Regions from separate parts of the Paenibacillus sp. FSL E2-0178 genome, predicted to be linked through region 1. Evidence: riboswitches for the same ligand, from Rfam matches in the RefSeq annotation. Region 1 holds a riboswitch; each other region holds the start of a gene.
What was found. A riboswitch is a leader RNA that binds a small molecule or an ion and turns the genes downstream of it on or off. The one in region 1 is predicted to bind cyclic di-AMP.

Region 1 (5,592 bases):
CAACAGACGGGAAATGAAGGCACTGCTGCCGACTCCAATCAGGTTACCCAGCGCCATAATGACCGCGAATAACGGTAAGGTTAAGGCAAGTGCAGTTAACATGGCAGTATTATTAAGGGTGCCTATGAAAAAGGCGTTTAAAATGGAATAGATGACACTCATTGACGTTCCAAGCATCATGGGTACTGCGAAGTGTGCTACAGCTTTTGCGACCGGTGCTTTTTCAAAGTAATGGAGGTTTTCTGTATCCATGTGGTTCACCACTTTCTTAAGTTATGTTTGTTTGCAATTTGGTTAGAATTCTAACTAATAATTGATTACGAACTTTACGCCGCAGCAAACAAACCCGTAACAAGGACATTGCGGGCTTGGTATGCGGGAATGGACGTAACCGTAATTCAAATTCATTATTTACGCTGAAAAGGTATTGCGCTGCCTCTGCCCTGCTCTTGCGGAAAGACAGCGCCAATACTTCTTATAGTAAATGTTCTGCTTACTTATCTTCCGGATGGTCTGAGTTGTCCTTCGAGCCGTCTCTACCATCTCTGGAAGGCCAGCCGAAGCCGTTCATGCCGCCGCCATGACCTTCCCTGCCAAATCCGGGGAATCTTCCGCTAAAGCGTCCGTCATCCATATTTCCCCACATTCTGCTCATTTGTCCGCGCATAGCCATCAGCTTGTCGAATTCCTCTGTCCCGATGCGCTCCTTAGCGGCTTCCATCCACATGGCCATTACGTCACGATCTGCATCTGTTCCAAGCTCATCCTCTAGCGCTGTAATGACGCGGACCAGGTATTCCCCGAAGGCTGCCTGTTCTTCTGGAGACAGGACTGAAAATATACTGCCGCCCTCAACCTCCTGGCCTTCTTCCGCTTGCCCTTTGGGCGTGAGATAGATCAGCATGATACGTTTGTCTGTCTCTGAAGGTCTGCGGGTGATATACTCGGCCTTCTCCAGTTTGGCAAGCAATTCATTGAGCGAGGATACACGGATGTCCAGCATATAGGATAAATCCTTCGTGCTGATTCCGTCCTTCATCCGCAGAAACGCCATGATCCGGCCTTGCCCGCGTGACGTATCAGCCATGGGACCCACAGCAGCGTGGTTCTTCAGGTGTTGTCTCTGCAACAGCCATTGCAGCTTGGCAAGCTTGTCGAACAATTCAGCATTCATATTCATTATTAATCCTCCCCGGGATATATTCACGGTACCTGTTAATCAATGTAACGGTACCTGTTGAATTTATTATAACGGTACCTGTTATACTTGTCAAAGATTTTCTACAGGTGCCGTTAATAAATTTTCCGCTGGAAGCATTGCTGGTCTTTCAGGTAATCAAGCAATAGCCGGTTGAAGTGCTGCGGCTGACATAAATGGCTGGGATACATGGCATCTTCCAGTATTGCCAGCGTGGCGAGCGGATATTTGGCCGCTGTTTGTCTCACCTGCTCCAGAACCCGCTCATTCTGATTGCCTGATACACAAAGAACGGGAACCTGCAGCCTTAGTGCAAACCCGTAGCTGTCCGTATGTCTTAGTGCCAGACGCTGTTTAATCAATTCTGTTGTCCGTTCATGGACAAGCTCTCTTCTCAGAATATGATACGCAGACAGCCATTTGTTATATGTAATGCGCAAAGAACGGATGAACATTTCAGCCGGAAGATAATGGGCGACCCATGCGCAGATTTGAAAGAGCTCCAGCACTTTGCTGCCTTTGGACGTACAATCTCCTAGGATGTAATTGTCCACCAACACCAGATTAATTACCCGTTCAGGATTCAGATAGGCGAATTTCTGGGCAAGCACAGCACCGCTGGAACAAGCTACGATGACGGCCCGTTCTACGGACAGTCCATCCAACAATCCCTTCAGATCTTCACACTGCGTGTCTACAATCCGGCTAATCTCTACATCCATTTTACCGGATTGCCCATTCCCTCTTAAGTCAAACAGGATCACTTTCGCCCGCTTGCTGAAATACTCCGCCTGAGGCTCGAACAGATGATGTGAAGTCGAATAATCATGAATAAAAACAATGGGCAGACCACTGCCCGACACCTCGTAATAGAGGGTAGTTCCATTGACGTCAATATACGGCATTACCTGTGCATCCTCTCATGTCGCTTACGGGGTTAGCTGCCGGATTCGGGCTTGAAGAGTAGCCCTACTCGATTTCTCGAGATTCACCCCAGAAAACTTGGTTTCCCCGCTTCCATTACGGAACTCAGCGATTACATATATTTTTGCGGATATAGATTAACAGAAACTTCAGTATAGCCCATATTCGTCTAAGAATGAATAGCTTAGGTGAATTTGCCCAACACGCGCAGAAACCGGCCGCAGTGAACCCAAAAAGCAGAGCAGCGATTCTCCCGTTACCGGAGATTCACTGCTCTGCTTGCTTTAAACATCATCTATAATCAGCGGTTCAGGATGTCATCCACCTCTTTGGCGAGATTGTCCAGGCTTGCCTGTATTGGCAGGTTCTCCAGCCAGATATCGTTGATACGCGTACCCATCAGATCTTCAATCTCATGGTAGGTGCCGGTCATCGGACGCATTTTGCTGAATTCCAGCTCATCGGAAGCGACCTTGTAGCCAGGGAAAGCAGCTATGGTCTCTTTCATCAAGTCTGTGTCCAGGGAAGTAAGACGGGTCGGTAGATATCCGGTATTAGCAGAAGCATACGCTGCCTGCTCGGTATCCGACAGCCATTTCATGAATTCGAAAGCGGCCGCCTTCTCATTATCCGTTCCCGTATTCGCCAGATACGTATTCGATCCGCCGACCGGGACGCCTCGTTTTCCGTCATCTCCGGCAGGAATCATGGATACGCCGAGATCAATTCCACTCTCCGCGGCCATGCCGGCGAACGTTTTGTAGCCGCCGACACTGGAGAAGATCAGCGCAGTGGCCGGATTGGCAATGGAGGCATAGTAAGCATCCTTGTCTGTGACCCCGAGCACTTTGATCAGACCCTTGGATTCCAGATCTTCAATGAAGGTGATCAGCTTTACTGCACCTTCGCTGTTGATGTTGGATTTTGTCTCATCCTCATTGACCACATTGGTATCCGAGTACGAATGCAACAGCGCCTCCATCACCCAGAAGTCATAGTTGAACAGGTACATCGGCGGCTGGCCGGTAGCATCATAAGCGGTCTGCAGATAGGCCTCCAGTTCGGCAAAGGTCGCCGGACCGTTCGGATCCAGTCCCTCTTTAGCGGCGAGCGTCTTGTTTACATACATTACGGGAACACTCCGCATATGCGGAAAGGCATACAGATCCTCGCCCAGATACAGGTTGCCGAGGTCGCCGATTTTGAAATCCGAGGTATCGAATTTGTCTGTTTCCATGAACGGTTCCAGATTGGTAATAATGTCACTGTCGGCAAAGCCCTTAGTCATCGCCACTTCATCAATAAAAACATTCGGCAGCGTACCCGCTATGGCTGCGGCGTTGATCTTCTGCTGCATTTCCCAGTAATCGCCCTGATATTCAGCATTCACATGGATATTCAGCTCGGCTCCCTTCGTCTCGTTGAACTGGTCCACCAGATTCTGGTTCACATCCTCCACGGCAGAAGTCCAGAAATTCAGCTCGAGGACGGAATCCCCTTTCTCATAGGCCGCTACACTGGATTCGGCTTCGGTGGTGGCACAGCCTGCAAGAACGGCGGTCAATGCAACAGTGGCGAGCAGCGGAGCTACTCTTTTTCCCCATACCTTCATTATTCGTTTCTCCTCCGTGAACTGCTGTATTTGGTATTCAACATGCAAGGCCGCAGGGTATTCCCGCTACTTCACTCCCATGTAGGTGAACGCTTTGATAATCTGTTTGCGTGCAATCAGGAAGACCAGCAGAATCGGCACGATCAGCATCATATTCCCGGCCATCACGATCTGCGGGCTGAGCCCCTCCACATCCTGAAGCTTCTGAATTCCAAGCGGCAAGGTCCGGACAGCATCCGTTGTGGTCCATACGAGCGGGAAAAAGTAACTGTTCCACGTCCCGATGAACGTCAGCAGCGCGAGTGTGGACAAGGTGGGCACAGCGGCAGGCATCATGATCGTATAGATGATTTTGAACTCACTGGCATTATCCAGACGGGCTGCCTCCAGCTGGGAATCCGGCACCTGCATGAAGGTCTGCCGCAGCATGAAGATGGCTGTACCGCTGGCAATGAAGGGCACGATGAGCGATACATAAGTGTTCAGCAGCCCGGACTTCGCAAACATCACGAAGATCGGCAGGAAGATCAGCTGGCCCGGAATCATCATGGTGGCGAGCACGATGCCGAACAGCGCATTTTTACCCTTGAATTGATATCTTGCGAATGCATAGGCTGCCGGCACAACAACGACCAGCTGGCCGAGCATCGTCCCGAGCGTAATGATCAGGGAATTGCGGGTATAATGCAGAAAGTTAATCCTCGTAAAAGCATCCCGGAAATTCTGCCATTGCAGCGAATCCACCCAGAATTTCGGCGGCATCCGGAGCACCTCGCCCAGCGTCTTGAACGCGGTGAGGATCATCCAATAGAACGGCATCAGGAAGATCACGATCAGCAGAACAGATACAATGATCCGCAGTCCTGCACCCGGCAGCCGAAGCCAAACTCTCATTGTTTCACCCCCTTTTAGCGGTAATGAACCCGTTTATTCAGTGCTTTGAAGTAGAAAATCGTAATCAGCCCCACGATACCCATCAGCACGACCGCCATTGCGGAGGCGTAGCCGACCCGGTAATATTCGAAGCTCTGCTTATAAATGCTGAAGATCAACGTGTTCGTTGCGTTGGATGGACCACCCTGTGTCATGATATTGATCGTCTCGAACACCTGGAAGGACCCGATGATATTCATCAGGATCAGGAAGAACAAGGTCGGTGAGATCATCTTCAGCGTAATTTGAAAGAAAACGGATCGCTTGGACGCATTGTCCAGAGCCGCAGCCTCATAGAGATACCCCGGAATAGAGCCCAAGGCGGAGCAAATGATCAGTGCATTGAACCCGACAGATTTCCAGACCGAGACCAGTACCAGCGAGAACAGCGCCACATCCTTATCGGTCAGCCAGCCCACCGGCGCTGCTCCCAGCACAGACAGCAGATAATTGAACAGCCCCGTATCCGTGTTCATCAGCCACATCCAGATTAGCGACACGGATACGAGCGAGATAATGTTGGGCGTGAAGCTCAGCGTCTGGATGAAGCGGTTCAGGGGCGTGTTTTTCTGTAAAAAGAGCGCCAGCCCCATCGCCAGCACCATCACCAGCCCAACGTCCATGACCATGTACAGCAGCGTATTGAGCAGGGTATGGAGGAAATCCTGGCCGCTGAACAGCTCTGCATAGTTGCTAAGTCCGGCGAACTTCATCGGCCCGCGCATATTCCAGGTGAAGAAGCTCAAATAAATGTTGTACAGAATCGGATAGAGATAAAATACGGTCAGGATGATCACTGCCGGAGCAACCAGCAGATAGGGAAGCACCTTCACGGAAGGACGCAGCCGCTTCATGCCGAATCACCGATGCTTCCGGCTGTGCTGATTCCGGACTGTGCAGCTACCCGGACCCGCTGCTCCTGTGC
Region 2 (5,592 bases), 250 kb from region 1:
ATTTTTGTAGGATTATTCATGCTGGCCTCGAAGGACGACTCAACTACAGGATCTGCTGCGGCTCCCGTTGACTTCAACTACAGTGAAATGGCACGGCTGGGCAAAGAAGATGCACCCGTCAAAATCGTTGAATTCGGCGATTACAAATGTCCGGCTTGCGCCCAGTTCACCGGAGTGATTAAACCGCAAATCGTTCAGGAGTATGTTAATCAGGATAAAGCAGCCTTTTACTTCGTCAACCTGGCCTTTATCGGTACGGATTCGAGAACAGCCTCACTTGCGGCACTCTCCGTGTACCATCAGAATCAAGAGGCCTTCTGGAAATTCTTCGATGCTATCTATGCTAACCAGGGTGAAGAAAAGGTAGAGTGGGCAACCCCGGACTTCCTGGTAAGTCTGGCACAGCAATTAGAACTGCCCATTGACTTCGATTTGCTGCGTAAGGATATTGAAGACAAGACCTACGAAAGCGAACTGGAGAGAGATATCCAGCTTGGCACAGACACAGGCGTAACCAACACGCCATCACTGTATGTCAATGGAGTCAAGGTGAATGAACCTTTTAATATGGAGGAAATTGATGCTCAAATCCAGGTAGCTGCGGAAGCTGTGGCTGCACAATGAATAAATTCTCTGCATTCTGCCGCCGGAATTGTCTCTACTTGGCCTGGTTCGTCTCGGTTGTTGCTGTAGCAGGCAGTCTGTATCTCAGTGAAGTGCTGAAATATGAGCCCTGCAAGCTATGCTGGTTTCAGCGGATATTTATGTACCCGCAGCTGATTTTGCTCGGAATCGCCACTTACCGGGGGGATAAGCGCATTATCCCTTATGTTCTTCCCTTAAGTTTGATTGGCGGAAGCATTTCGATCTATCATTACGCGGAGCAGAAAATTCCGGCACTCAGCAAGGTGCTTCCATGTACAATTGGTGTGCCGTGTAACACGGATTATCTGAATTATTTCGGATTCATCACCATCCCGCTGCTGGCACTCATTGCGTTCGCATTAATCACAATTCTGCTATGGACAGGGCGTAAAGAGGATGCAGGTGAGTAAGAAGCCGTCAGGCAGAATGAAGAGTAACTATTTCCCTTAAATTGAGTGTAAATTATTAAGCAGAAATGCTGTAAAATCACGCGATAAAGGGATAATGAAAGAGAATGAAAGAGCAAGACATACCGGATCATGGATTTGGTTGTTTTGGTTGTTTTTCATTCTTTTTTCATTTGTTTCAACGCTTTACGGAAGAGGCATTGTAGATTATTATTAGTCCTTGTGAGAAGTTGAATATGCGCTGAATTTTCCGGAAGGAAAAACGGGGGAACCAAACTTGGCCGAGTGCCAACGGGGTGAATCGGAAGCGGGTCAGCAGACTCGAAAACCGTAGGGCTACCACAGCCCGAATCCGCCAGCTAACCTCGTAAGCAATAGTGGGATAATGACCATGCACTCAAGGCATGCGGATCATTTCCGTATGCTTATTTTTGTGCCTGCATTTATGAAATCCACTTATGAAAACAGCGCGCGGTACTGCCGTTTCAACTTAACAAAGAGAGGAACTGTTACTACAATGGTAAGCAAGGTAAAACGACTATTGATCGGGCGTCCGATGAAGTCGAACGAACTCGATCATGAAAAGTTATCCAAGGTGAAAGCACTGGCTGTCCTGTCTTCTGATGCGCTCTCGTCTGTAGCCTACGGAACAGAACAAATCCTAATCGTACTTGTGGCCGCAGGTTTCACAGCTATCTGGTACTCATTGCCAATTGCATTAGCCGTATTGGGCCTGCTGGCCATCTTAATCCTGTCTTATCGGCAGACCATTTTTGCTTATCCGCAGGGCGGGGGCGCCTACATTGTTGCCAAAACCAATCTAGGGGTTCATACCGGATTGCTTGCCGGTGGCTCTTTGCTGGTCGATTATATTCTAACGGTGGCGGTAAGCGCCTCGGCGGGAACGGATGCGATCACTTCAGCGTTCCCGGGTCTTCATAATCATAGTGTACTCATAGCGGTTACTGTCATTCTGCTCTTAACGATTGTCAATCTGCGGGGTGTTACTGAATCAGCTTCCTTCATAGCCATTCCGGTATATCTGTTCGTCGTCTCCATCTTTGTACTGATTATCGCCGGAGTCTTCAAGTATGCAACCGGCGGTGCTCATGCCCAGGTTCCTGAGATCGGCTCAGCGGTATCGAACGTAAGTATGTTCCTTCTGCTTAAGGCCTTCAGCTCCGGCTGTTCGGCACTGACCGGGGTAGAAGCGGTCTCCAATGCGATCCCTAACTTCAAAGCACCGGCTGAGAAAAATGCGGCTAAAACGCTGATGCTGATGGGTCTGATTCTCGGGGCTATGTTCACGGGGATTACGCTTCTGGCTTATTGGTACGGCATCATGCCGGATGAGAAAGCGACGGTTGTGTCGCAGATTACCGAGTCTACCTTTGGCCGCGGCGGTTTGTACTTCTTCATCCAAGGTATCACTGCAGTAATCTTGTTCCTGGCGGCGAATACAGCGTATTCGGCCTTCCCGCTGCTGGCTTTCATGTTCGCCAAGGACAAATATTTACCCCATGCCTTCATGGTGCGCGGAGACCGGCTGGGATTCTCCAACGGCATTATTTTCCTCGGCGTAATGTCGGCTGTGCTTGTAGCTGCTTTTCACGGAAATACCGAAGGGTTGATTCCATTATACGCCGTTGGGGTATTCATTCCGTTTACCCTTTCACAGCTTGGCATGATGGTCCAGTGGTACAGAACTAAGCCTAAGGGCTGGCAGAGCAAATTCGCTGTGAATACAGTAGGCATGCTCACAACCTTAACCATAACACTCATCTTCATTATTACTAAATTCTCGAGTGTATGGATGGCCTTCATCTTCCTGCCGCTTGTAATCATCGTGTTCCACCGGATTCACCGCCATTATATGAATATTGCCGATCAGCTGCGCATTTGTCCGGCGACGGATAAACCTTGTATTAAAGGAAGTACAGTAGTGGTTCCCGTTGCCGGTGTTACCCGTGCGGTGCTGCATTCGATCAGCTATGCGAAGTCATTGACTGAGAATGTAGTGGCTGTATATGTCGGATTCGATGAAGAAGAGATTCACAAAATGGAACAGAAGTGGGAAGAGTGGAACCCTGGGGTGCGCCTGATTGTACTCCGCTCGCGTTACCGCAGCATCATCCGCCCGCTGGTGAAATTCATCGATACGGTGGAGTGGAAAACCGCTTCTACAGACCATATTACTGTACTCATTCCGCAATTTGTTACGAAGCATTGGTGGCAGGCGATTCTGCATAATCAGACCAGCTTGTTCATCCGTTCTTATCTGATGAATCAGAAGGATATCGTTATAGCAACTGTACCGTATCATTTGCACAAATAGACATACCCTTTATATGTAAAACGGCTGTTTCCGCAGGTTGCGGGAACAGCCGTTTTTTGTTAAGCGCAGGGTGAGTGTACATGGAACCAGATAATTTAGTTGACAGAGAGAATGAGAATCAATATCATCAGTTTATGTGAGGCGAAGGCCGCAATCACCTTTGACCAATAATGAATGTATATACAGGAGGGGTAATTAATGTTTTCGTTCAACCTGCAAAGATCAACAAGCATGAAGCTGGCTATGGCCGGACTCATGACCACGACGTTGTTATTATCCGCATGCGGAAATAACAATGCAGCCAATAACGGGGCTGCGGCAACTACGGCACCTGCAGCAACTGCAGAAGCCACTACTGCACCGGCAGAAACAACAGCTCCAGCGGTAGAGCAAACAGTAACGGATGCCATGGGACATAAAGTCACTGTCCCTGCGAACCCGCAGCGTGTGCTTGCTTCTTATCTGGAAGACTATCTGGTCGCACTTGGCGTGACTCCGGTTGCCCAATGGTCCGTGACAAACGGCACTCAGGATTACCTTGCAGCTGAGCTTAAGGACATTCCAACCATCAGCTATGACCTTCCACTCGAAGCTGTAACCAGCTTCGCACCGGACTTCACTATTGTACAATCGGAAGGTACTGTCCAGAACGGTCTGTATGACCAGCTGAACAAAATTGCACCAACGTATGTACTCGGCGACGAAGTCAGCAAGGACTGGCGCAAATCGCTGCTCAAGATCGGCGAGCTGTTGAACAAAACGCCTGAAGCTGAAGCAGCAATTACAGCGTACGATCAAAAAGCTGCTGATGCAAAAGCCAAAATCTCTGCTGCCATCGGCGATGAGTCCGTTGCCATTCTCTGGCTGGTCTCCAAGAGCTTCTTCATTGTAGACGAAACCCGCAGCAGCGGAGCGGTATTGTATGGAGATCTTGGACTGAAGCTTCCGAATCTGGTTACCGAAATTCCTGCTGAGTCCAGAGCAACGTGGAATCCGATTTCACTTGAGAAATTGTCTGAGCTGACTGCAGATCATATCATCCTTGTGAACAGTGACGGGGCGGATGCTGCTGAAGTTACGGATGGCGCGATCTGGAAGGGGATTCCGGCTGTTAAGGCGGGGAATGTTCATGAGTTTGGCAGAGCAACCAGCTGGCTGTACAGCGGTCCTATAGCTAACTCCAAAACAATTGATGATGCTCTGAGCAGTCTTGTAAAATAAGCAGCGTTCAAAATGCCGGTGATCAGCCTTTGCCGGTAGCGAGTGTGCAGGTCCTTGTATCCCCGGATACGATGATCTGCACCTTTTTTTAAATGGAGCGATAGATGAGGGCGTTCAGTATAGATTACGCGTTATCTGCTTGTACAATATTCATATATTTGCGATAATGAGAATGATAATCAATTAGAAGCAAGTAATAAGCAAGTAATAATCCTGTTAAGGAGACGGCTTATGGTTTCATCCACACGTTCTAACCTCAATCCTTCTAAGGCCGCAGAGGATAAACCCATCAAGTCGCGGCCGGTAGCTGCAGCTACGATCCTGCTGCTCGGAATAGCCGCCATCATCTTCGGGCTGATGCTGTCTGTATCGGTAGGAGCGGCAGATATCCGGCTGGCTACTGTATGGGAAGCTGTCTTCCGCTTCAATCCGGAGCTGGGACAGCATCAGGTCATCCGGGAGCTGCGGATCCCCCGGGCTTTGGCTGGAGCGCTGGTGGGTGCATGTTTTGCTGTCGCCGGCGCGATCATGCAGGGGATGACCCGGAATCCGCTGGCGGATTCGGGGCTGCTGGGACTCAACGCCGGAGCTGGTGTCGGCCTGGCATTGGCTTTCGCCTTTGCGCCTTCGCTGTCTTTCATGTATATCATGATCTACTGCTTCATTGGAGCGGCTGTGGCATCGCTCTTAGTCTTCGGCATCGGTTCGCTGTCCCATAGCGGGCTGACACCGCTACGCCTGACCTTAGCGGGTGCGGCGGTCAGTGCCATGCTGCTGGCGGTCAGCCAAGGCATCGCCATTCTGTATCACCTCTCCCAGGATATTGCGTTCTGGATGGCAGGCGGGATTGGCGGAGCGAACTGGACACAGCTCAAGATTATGTCCCCCTGGGTTGCAGGTGCGCTTATCGGGTCGCTGGTGCTCTCGCGTTCCATCACGCTGTTAAGCCTGGGAAGGGATGTTGCCGCAGGACTGGGGCAGCGC
Region 3 (5,592 bases), 3.6 Mb from region 1:
GCGTACCAGATAAAACCCGAGCCCGCGGTCGGCACCGGTTACAAAAGCGACCCTTTTCATGAATTGCACACCCCTCATACCTGCTTATTTATGCGCAGAGCGTTGCTGCATCACTCTCACATTAGCATGGCAATTGGCCTTTATCAACATCCTGCAAGGGAGGGGGATAAGCCTGCTGAACATTCTTTTGCTTTAATTTTGAACTATGTTACAATCAAGAATAATAGTTGTTAACAACACAATTGTTGACAAGATGCTTTCTAAATTCTATTCCAGGAAGGTGATCCTCTGATGTCTATTCAACAAATCCATACACTGGATGAACTGCAACAATACGTAGGGCAACCCGGCAAAAAATTGCTCTTCAAGCACAGCACCACCTGCCCGATCAGCGCCAAAGCAAATGAGGAGTTCCAGGCCTATACACAGAATTCCGACACGCCTGCCGCCATTGTACATGTTATCGAAGACCGTCCGGTCTCCAATCAGATTGCCGAGGATTTCGGGATTAAGCATGAATCGCCGCAGATTTTCCTGCTGGAGGATGGTGAGGTCCGCTGGAACACTTCCCACTGGAAAATCACCCGCGGCGCCATCAAGGAAGCTGTGGAGCAATGAGCCAGAACGTAATCATCTATTCCACCTCCGGCTGCAGCGACTGCAATCAGGTGAAGCAGCTGCTTGAGAGCAAGGGCATTCCCTTCGAAGTCAGAGATGTGATGACCAGTACCGTCTATCAGGAAGAAGTCGAGAAGCTGGGCTTCATGGGTGTTCCAGTCACCGTGTCCGGAGACCGGGCTGTCAAGGGCTTCAATCTCCCTGAGCTTCAGGAGCTTATTGAGGCAGCTGTACAGTAAGGATTCAGTCAGTTATGCAAAATGGTGCCGCCCTCTTTACAGGGCCGGCACCATTTTTGTCGTTCAGATCTGTCAGGCCGGGAATGTAACCCCCGTCATAGCTTCACTCAGCTCCCATAGCATCAGGGCGTTGCCCGAATCGATCGCCCAGTCCTGCACCCCAGGCTGGTGCGAATCCCCGGACTCCGCAACAGGAGCGATGTCGGCATCCTCGCAATACACGCCGCCCGTGCCGTCGAGCAGCGGACTCACCGCGCACCAGACACTGGTCGCGGCTCCCTGCTGGACCGTCTTCATATGATTCATACGCCCGGCCGGGATACGGTTGCCCGCCTCATCCAGCGCCCCCATGCCGCGCAGCTCGTCATCCGACAGATGCCGGGCCAGATCGGTCAGGATGCTGCCGGGATGCACGGAGAATGCCCGGACACCATGTACTTGCCCGCGTTTGTCCAGTTCAAGGGCGAACAGCACATTGGCGGTCTTCGACTGGCCGTAGGCTGTCCATTTCTCATAGGCCCGCCGCTCAAAGTTCACGTCTGCGAAATCAACACCGGCAATGCGGTGGCCGCGTGAGGATACGGAGACTACCCGTGCGCCTCCGGACTTCACCAGCGCAGGCCAGAGCCGGGCTGCCAGCTGGAAATGCCCCAGATGGTTGGTGGCGAACTGCACTTCGTATCCGCGAGCATCCCGGGCCAGCGGCGAAGCCATAATGCCTGCGCTGTGAATGAGGATATCCAGCGGCCGGCCGGAGTCCAGGAACCGCTGCGCGAAGGCATCGATGGATACCGGCTCCAGCAAATCCAGTGACTCCAGCTGGACTCCGGGGATGCCGGCAAGGGCGAGCCGGGCCTTTTCCGGTGTCCGTACGGGAACTATCAATGTAGCTCCGGCCGCAGCCAGGACACGTGTGGTCTCCAGACCCAGGCCGGAGTAGCCGCCGGTCACGATGGCTGTTTTGCCGCTCAGATTATGGCCTTGGATTACTTGCTCCGCCGTAGTGTCCGGCCCAAACCCCGAAGGAATCGGGTGCTGCTTAACTTTCGCGTGATTCAACTCTTTGTTCGTCTCCTGATTCAACCCAGTATTCATTCCTCGTTCCTCCTCTGTTCCATTTCCGCGATGAACCTGCCGTCCTTAAGCTCCCGGAAGTTCTTCAGCTTGTATTTCATAAGCTCCAGGGCCGCCGTAAGTTCCGTGAGCTGCTCTTCAATCAACGTTTTATGCCCGTCCAGCACACTGTAGCATTCATCGTAGTCCTCTTCCGCTGACGCCCGGATGTATTCTTGAATGATGCGCAGCGGCATATGGGTTCTTTTGAGAATAGCAACGAAATGCACCCGGTCCAGCTCACGCCTGCTGTATGCCCGCTGGCCGTTCTCCTTGCGGCTTGCCGGGGGCAGGAGCTTGATTTTCTCATAATAGCGGATGGTATCCTGGCTGAGTCCTGTCCGCTCTGCTACCTCGGCAATCGTAAAAACAGGCTCCATTTGCTGCTGGCCTCCTTCTTAATCTAGCTTCTTAGTTTGGCTTTCAGTCTTGGTAATTTACTGACAGTCTGCCCTTACAGAATCAAATGATAATCCCTGGAGTATGGTCCAAGTCAAGCATTCGGGAAGCGGGAATTAGGCCCTCCCGGATGTATGGTTTGTGCGGCTAGAAAGGATACCCTTTTCGTAGAATCGGGCTCTAATTCAGGTACAATTTGTAAACCGCCGTAATTACTCTAATAACACAATCACGCATCTATTTGCCTGACGGGTAACGCTTACTTTATCTTCAATCTCTCATTATCTCCCGATATCTCACTAATACGCCCATTTCACAAAAATTCGATATCGACGCCGTTTCCGTCTAACGCATTAATATTTCCGGAGTTCTCCTGCCGCTGCCTCCCAAAAATAAAAAACGGCGATTGAGCGAGATAAACGGATGATAATCGGCCACATATATGGTTTTAGTCTCCAATATTCCTCGCAAAGCAGCAATTTATTGCAAATCCGGCGCAGAAGCACTCTTTTCCATTTTTACAAAGACAACCCTGAAAGGGTATGATTCGTGTTGAAAGTTACCAGTGAAAATGTGAATGCACGCTGAATTTCCGCCAAGCGGAAAACGGGGGAACCATCAGGCCGCAGGCCTACTTGGGGTGAATCCGAAGGAGACTTCAATTACGCAGTCTCAAAAGGTAGGGCGACTCTCACCGTCCGAATCCGACAGCTAACCCCGTAAGCGTAAAGAGAGAGATCTTGATCCGCCACGATTTTGCCCCAGGCTTCTTACGCCTGCAACAAAACCGCAGCAGAGGTCCTCCTCTGTCTGCGGTTTTTTGCGCACTTATTCCGGAGGATCAGCATTTCGGCAAACCTATCAACTACATATCCAAACTATAAATCGCCCACATTCAGGAAGGAACGTGTCCACATGCCAGACCCATTATCGTCCAACGCAGCTCCCGCTGCCGGATTCACCAGCTATATTGAGCAATATAGCGGAACCATCTATGCGCTAAGCTGTCTCCTGCTGGAGAAGGGCGCCCGCGCCGATCAAGCCGCAGTTGCCACATTCGCGGCACTCTATGAGCCTTGGCTCAAGGGCAGCATCCAAGCAGATGCTTACTCCCTTACCGCCTACAGGGAATGCATCCGGCAATGCTCGCTGGTTGCTCAAGACCGCGGCCGCTGCTCTTCTGCCCTGCTCACCTGGGAGGATCAGATCGCCAGCGCCTTATGGTACGGCATCCAGCTGCCTCTGCCCGAGATCAGCCTCATCCTGCAGCGAAGCGTCCCTGAGCTGAAAGCGCAGCTCAGAGGGATTCGCGAACAGATGGCTGCTGCGCGGCCAGCTGTCCCGCGCCCGTCGGCGGGATAATAGGGAAGATGGCTGGGCCTGCAACAATAGCTTTAATCATGCCACTGCGATCCATGCGGACTGTAGATCCGTTATTTCGCCCAATCAGGCCATTCAGCGATCCATGCGGACTCAGAGGACCTTAACTAACCAGTTTCGCCTCATTTTGAGCTCCCTCGAACAATATAAGCGCTCCTGAGTCCGCAACGGGTAAAAAAGCAGGCTTTTTCACAAAATAAGGTCCTCTCATTCCGCGTAGCAAGCGCTGCATGGAGTAAATCCGCTGACGCCGTACATATTAATAAAAGCCGCAGCATCCGCCACGACTCTCCATTTGCTATGCTATGCTATCCGTTCCAGTGCCAGAAATCAGCGCTTGCCCTTGCCGCCCTTGGCGAACCGCCAAAAAGCCATGCAGCATCCGAGCAGCCCGACGCCCAGCAAGATGGTCTGCAGTGCTCCCAGCCAGGTTGATTTGTCCGACGGGATCAGGCTGCTGATAATGATCAGCAGGATGGAGACCACGACCAGCACGGGGGTTTGTCTACTTTTTTTCACAAAAAATCACCACTCCTAATTACTAATATTACTAAGGTACACTATCTGCTGGGTTTTAACCAGTTGGGGGGGGGGTACTCACTCTATAGAACAGCATTATTTATAAGCCCGATAACAAGTATCGCTTCTTGTTTATAGCCTTCAAGATTATCTAGCGCCACCCATTCCGGGTCATCTTTTCTATACTGATAGAATCTTACAACCACGTCTTTTCCATCCAGCTGAGAGCTCAATACGATAATAAACTGCCTATCGCTGTAGTACTCTTGCATCTTCCCTGTCCACCGATCTATTATTTGCATTCCAGTTGCTATATCACTTACATGTAAATGATTAATTGATGCTTCTAATCCAGTTCTGTCCGGGTATGTTGTTTCTTTGACTGTTTTTAAAGTTCCAAGTTCAGTGGTATCTATCAAAATACAATGATCCCATTCCGTAAAACTAGGACTCGGTCCCTCCGAGGCTACATGGACTGAAGGTGGCACATTTTTAAGTAAATAACGCATTGCCTTATTTGTCTTCGTACTTCTCCTCATCACTACAGGTCATCCACCTTCCATACCCCATCCATTTTAATTATTGAATAGACAGCGGTATCATCACTCCCGTTATCCCAGGACCTGTCCGCTACCACTTCATATTCATCAGCGTCTATTTTATTCATTTCATTAATTTCGTAATCTGTTATATTTGCCGTCTCCTTGCTGATTTCATCATACAGAGCCTTCATTTCATCTATCGTCTTACTTTCTGAGGTATCTCCGGAACACCACATGTGCACTTTCGCGATGAAATCATCCAGGTAGCTCACTACCACACTGTTCAGCTCCGGATCATCACTTAGCTTCTGCTGCTTAATCGTTCTAAATCCATCTAACATAATATCCGGCCGCTTCACAAAAGTCTATCTGTTTAAATACGAGGATTAACAATAACATTGCAAATCAGCTCTATCGTAGATATAATATGTCCGTAATAACTATTTAGTGTAATTAAAGGAGATCGGGCTATGACTGAGTTCTGGGAAGCAAGCTTCATAGAAAAACAAACGATGTGGGGATTTGAACATTCTGACTCGGCCATCTTAACCAAGGATTTTTTCCTTGAAAAGAATGTTAAAGACATCCTGGTTCCCGGCATTGGATATGGCAGAAATGCAAAGGTTTTTATGGACAATGGAATAGATGTTACTGGTATTGAAATTTCGCAAACAGCGATTGATCTGGCGAGGCAGAGCGGGCTGGATATGAATGTTTTTCACGGCTCGGTAACCGATATGCCATTTGACAACAAACTCTATGACGGTATTTTCTGCTATGCC

Region 2: linked by a shared signal. The riboswitch ahead of MHI42_RS00925 (APC family permease) and the one ahead of MHI42_RS01810 (alpha/beta hydrolase) in region 1 are both predicted to bind cyclic di-AMP.
Region 3: linked by a shared signal. The riboswitch ahead of MHI42_RS17665 (hypothetical protein) and the one ahead of MHI42_RS01810 (alpha/beta hydrolase) in region 1 are both predicted to bind cyclic di-AMP.

What each region holds. Positions count from the first base shown of each region.
Region 1 is NZ_CP151953.1:436,106-441,697, forward strand. It holds gene MHI42_RS01800 (MATE family efflux transporter) at 1-252, opposite strand, end outside; gene MHI42_RS01805 (MarR family transcriptional regulator) at 494-1,180, opposite strand; gene MHI42_RS01810 (alpha/beta hydrolase) at 1,294-2,103, opposite strand; cyclic di-AMP (ydaO/yuaA leader) riboswitch at 2,111-2,243, opposite strand; gene MHI42_RS01815 (ABC transporter substrate-binding protein) at 2,424-3,734, opposite strand; gene MHI42_RS01820 (carbohydrate ABC transporter permease) at 3,801-4,628, opposite strand; gene MHI42_RS01825 (sugar ABC transporter permease) at 4,643-5,521, opposite strand; gene MHI42_RS01830 (ABC transporter ATP-binding protein) at 5,518-5,592, opposite strand, start outside.
Region 2 is NZ_CP151953.1:187,395-192,986, forward strand. It holds gene MHI42_RS00915 (DsbA family protein) at 1-624, shown strand, start outside; gene MHI42_RS00920 (disulfide oxidoreductase) at 621-1,055, shown strand; cyclic di-AMP (ydaO/yuaA leader) riboswitch at 1,282-1,441, shown strand; gene MHI42_RS00925 (APC family permease) at 1,570-3,387, shown strand; gene MHI42_RS00930 (iron-hydroxamate ABC transporter substrate-binding protein) at 3,586-4,608, shown strand; gene MHI42_RS00935 (iron ABC transporter permease) at 4,840-5,592, shown strand, end outside.
Region 3 is NZ_CP151953.1:4,072,704-4,078,295, forward strand. It holds gene MHI42_RS17640 (SDR family NAD(P)-dependent oxidoreductase) at 1-60, opposite strand, end outside; gene ytxJ (bacillithiol system redox-active protein YtxJ) at 292-618, shown strand; gene MHI42_RS17650 (glutaredoxin family protein) at 615-857, shown strand; gene MHI42_RS17655 (oxidoreductase) at 930-1,952, opposite strand; gene MHI42_RS17660 (MerR family transcriptional regulator) at 1,949-2,350, opposite strand; cyclic di-AMP (ydaO/yuaA leader) riboswitch at 2,942-3,111, shown strand; gene MHI42_RS17665 (hypothetical protein) at 3,285-3,731, shown strand; gene MHI42_RS17670 (hypothetical protein) at 4,080-4,268, opposite strand; gene MHI42_RS17675 (hypothetical protein) at 4,352-4,810, opposite strand; gene MHI42_RS17680 (hypothetical protein) at 4,810-5,151, opposite strand; gene MHI42_RS17685 (class I SAM-dependent methyltransferase) at 5,281-5,592, shown strand, end outside.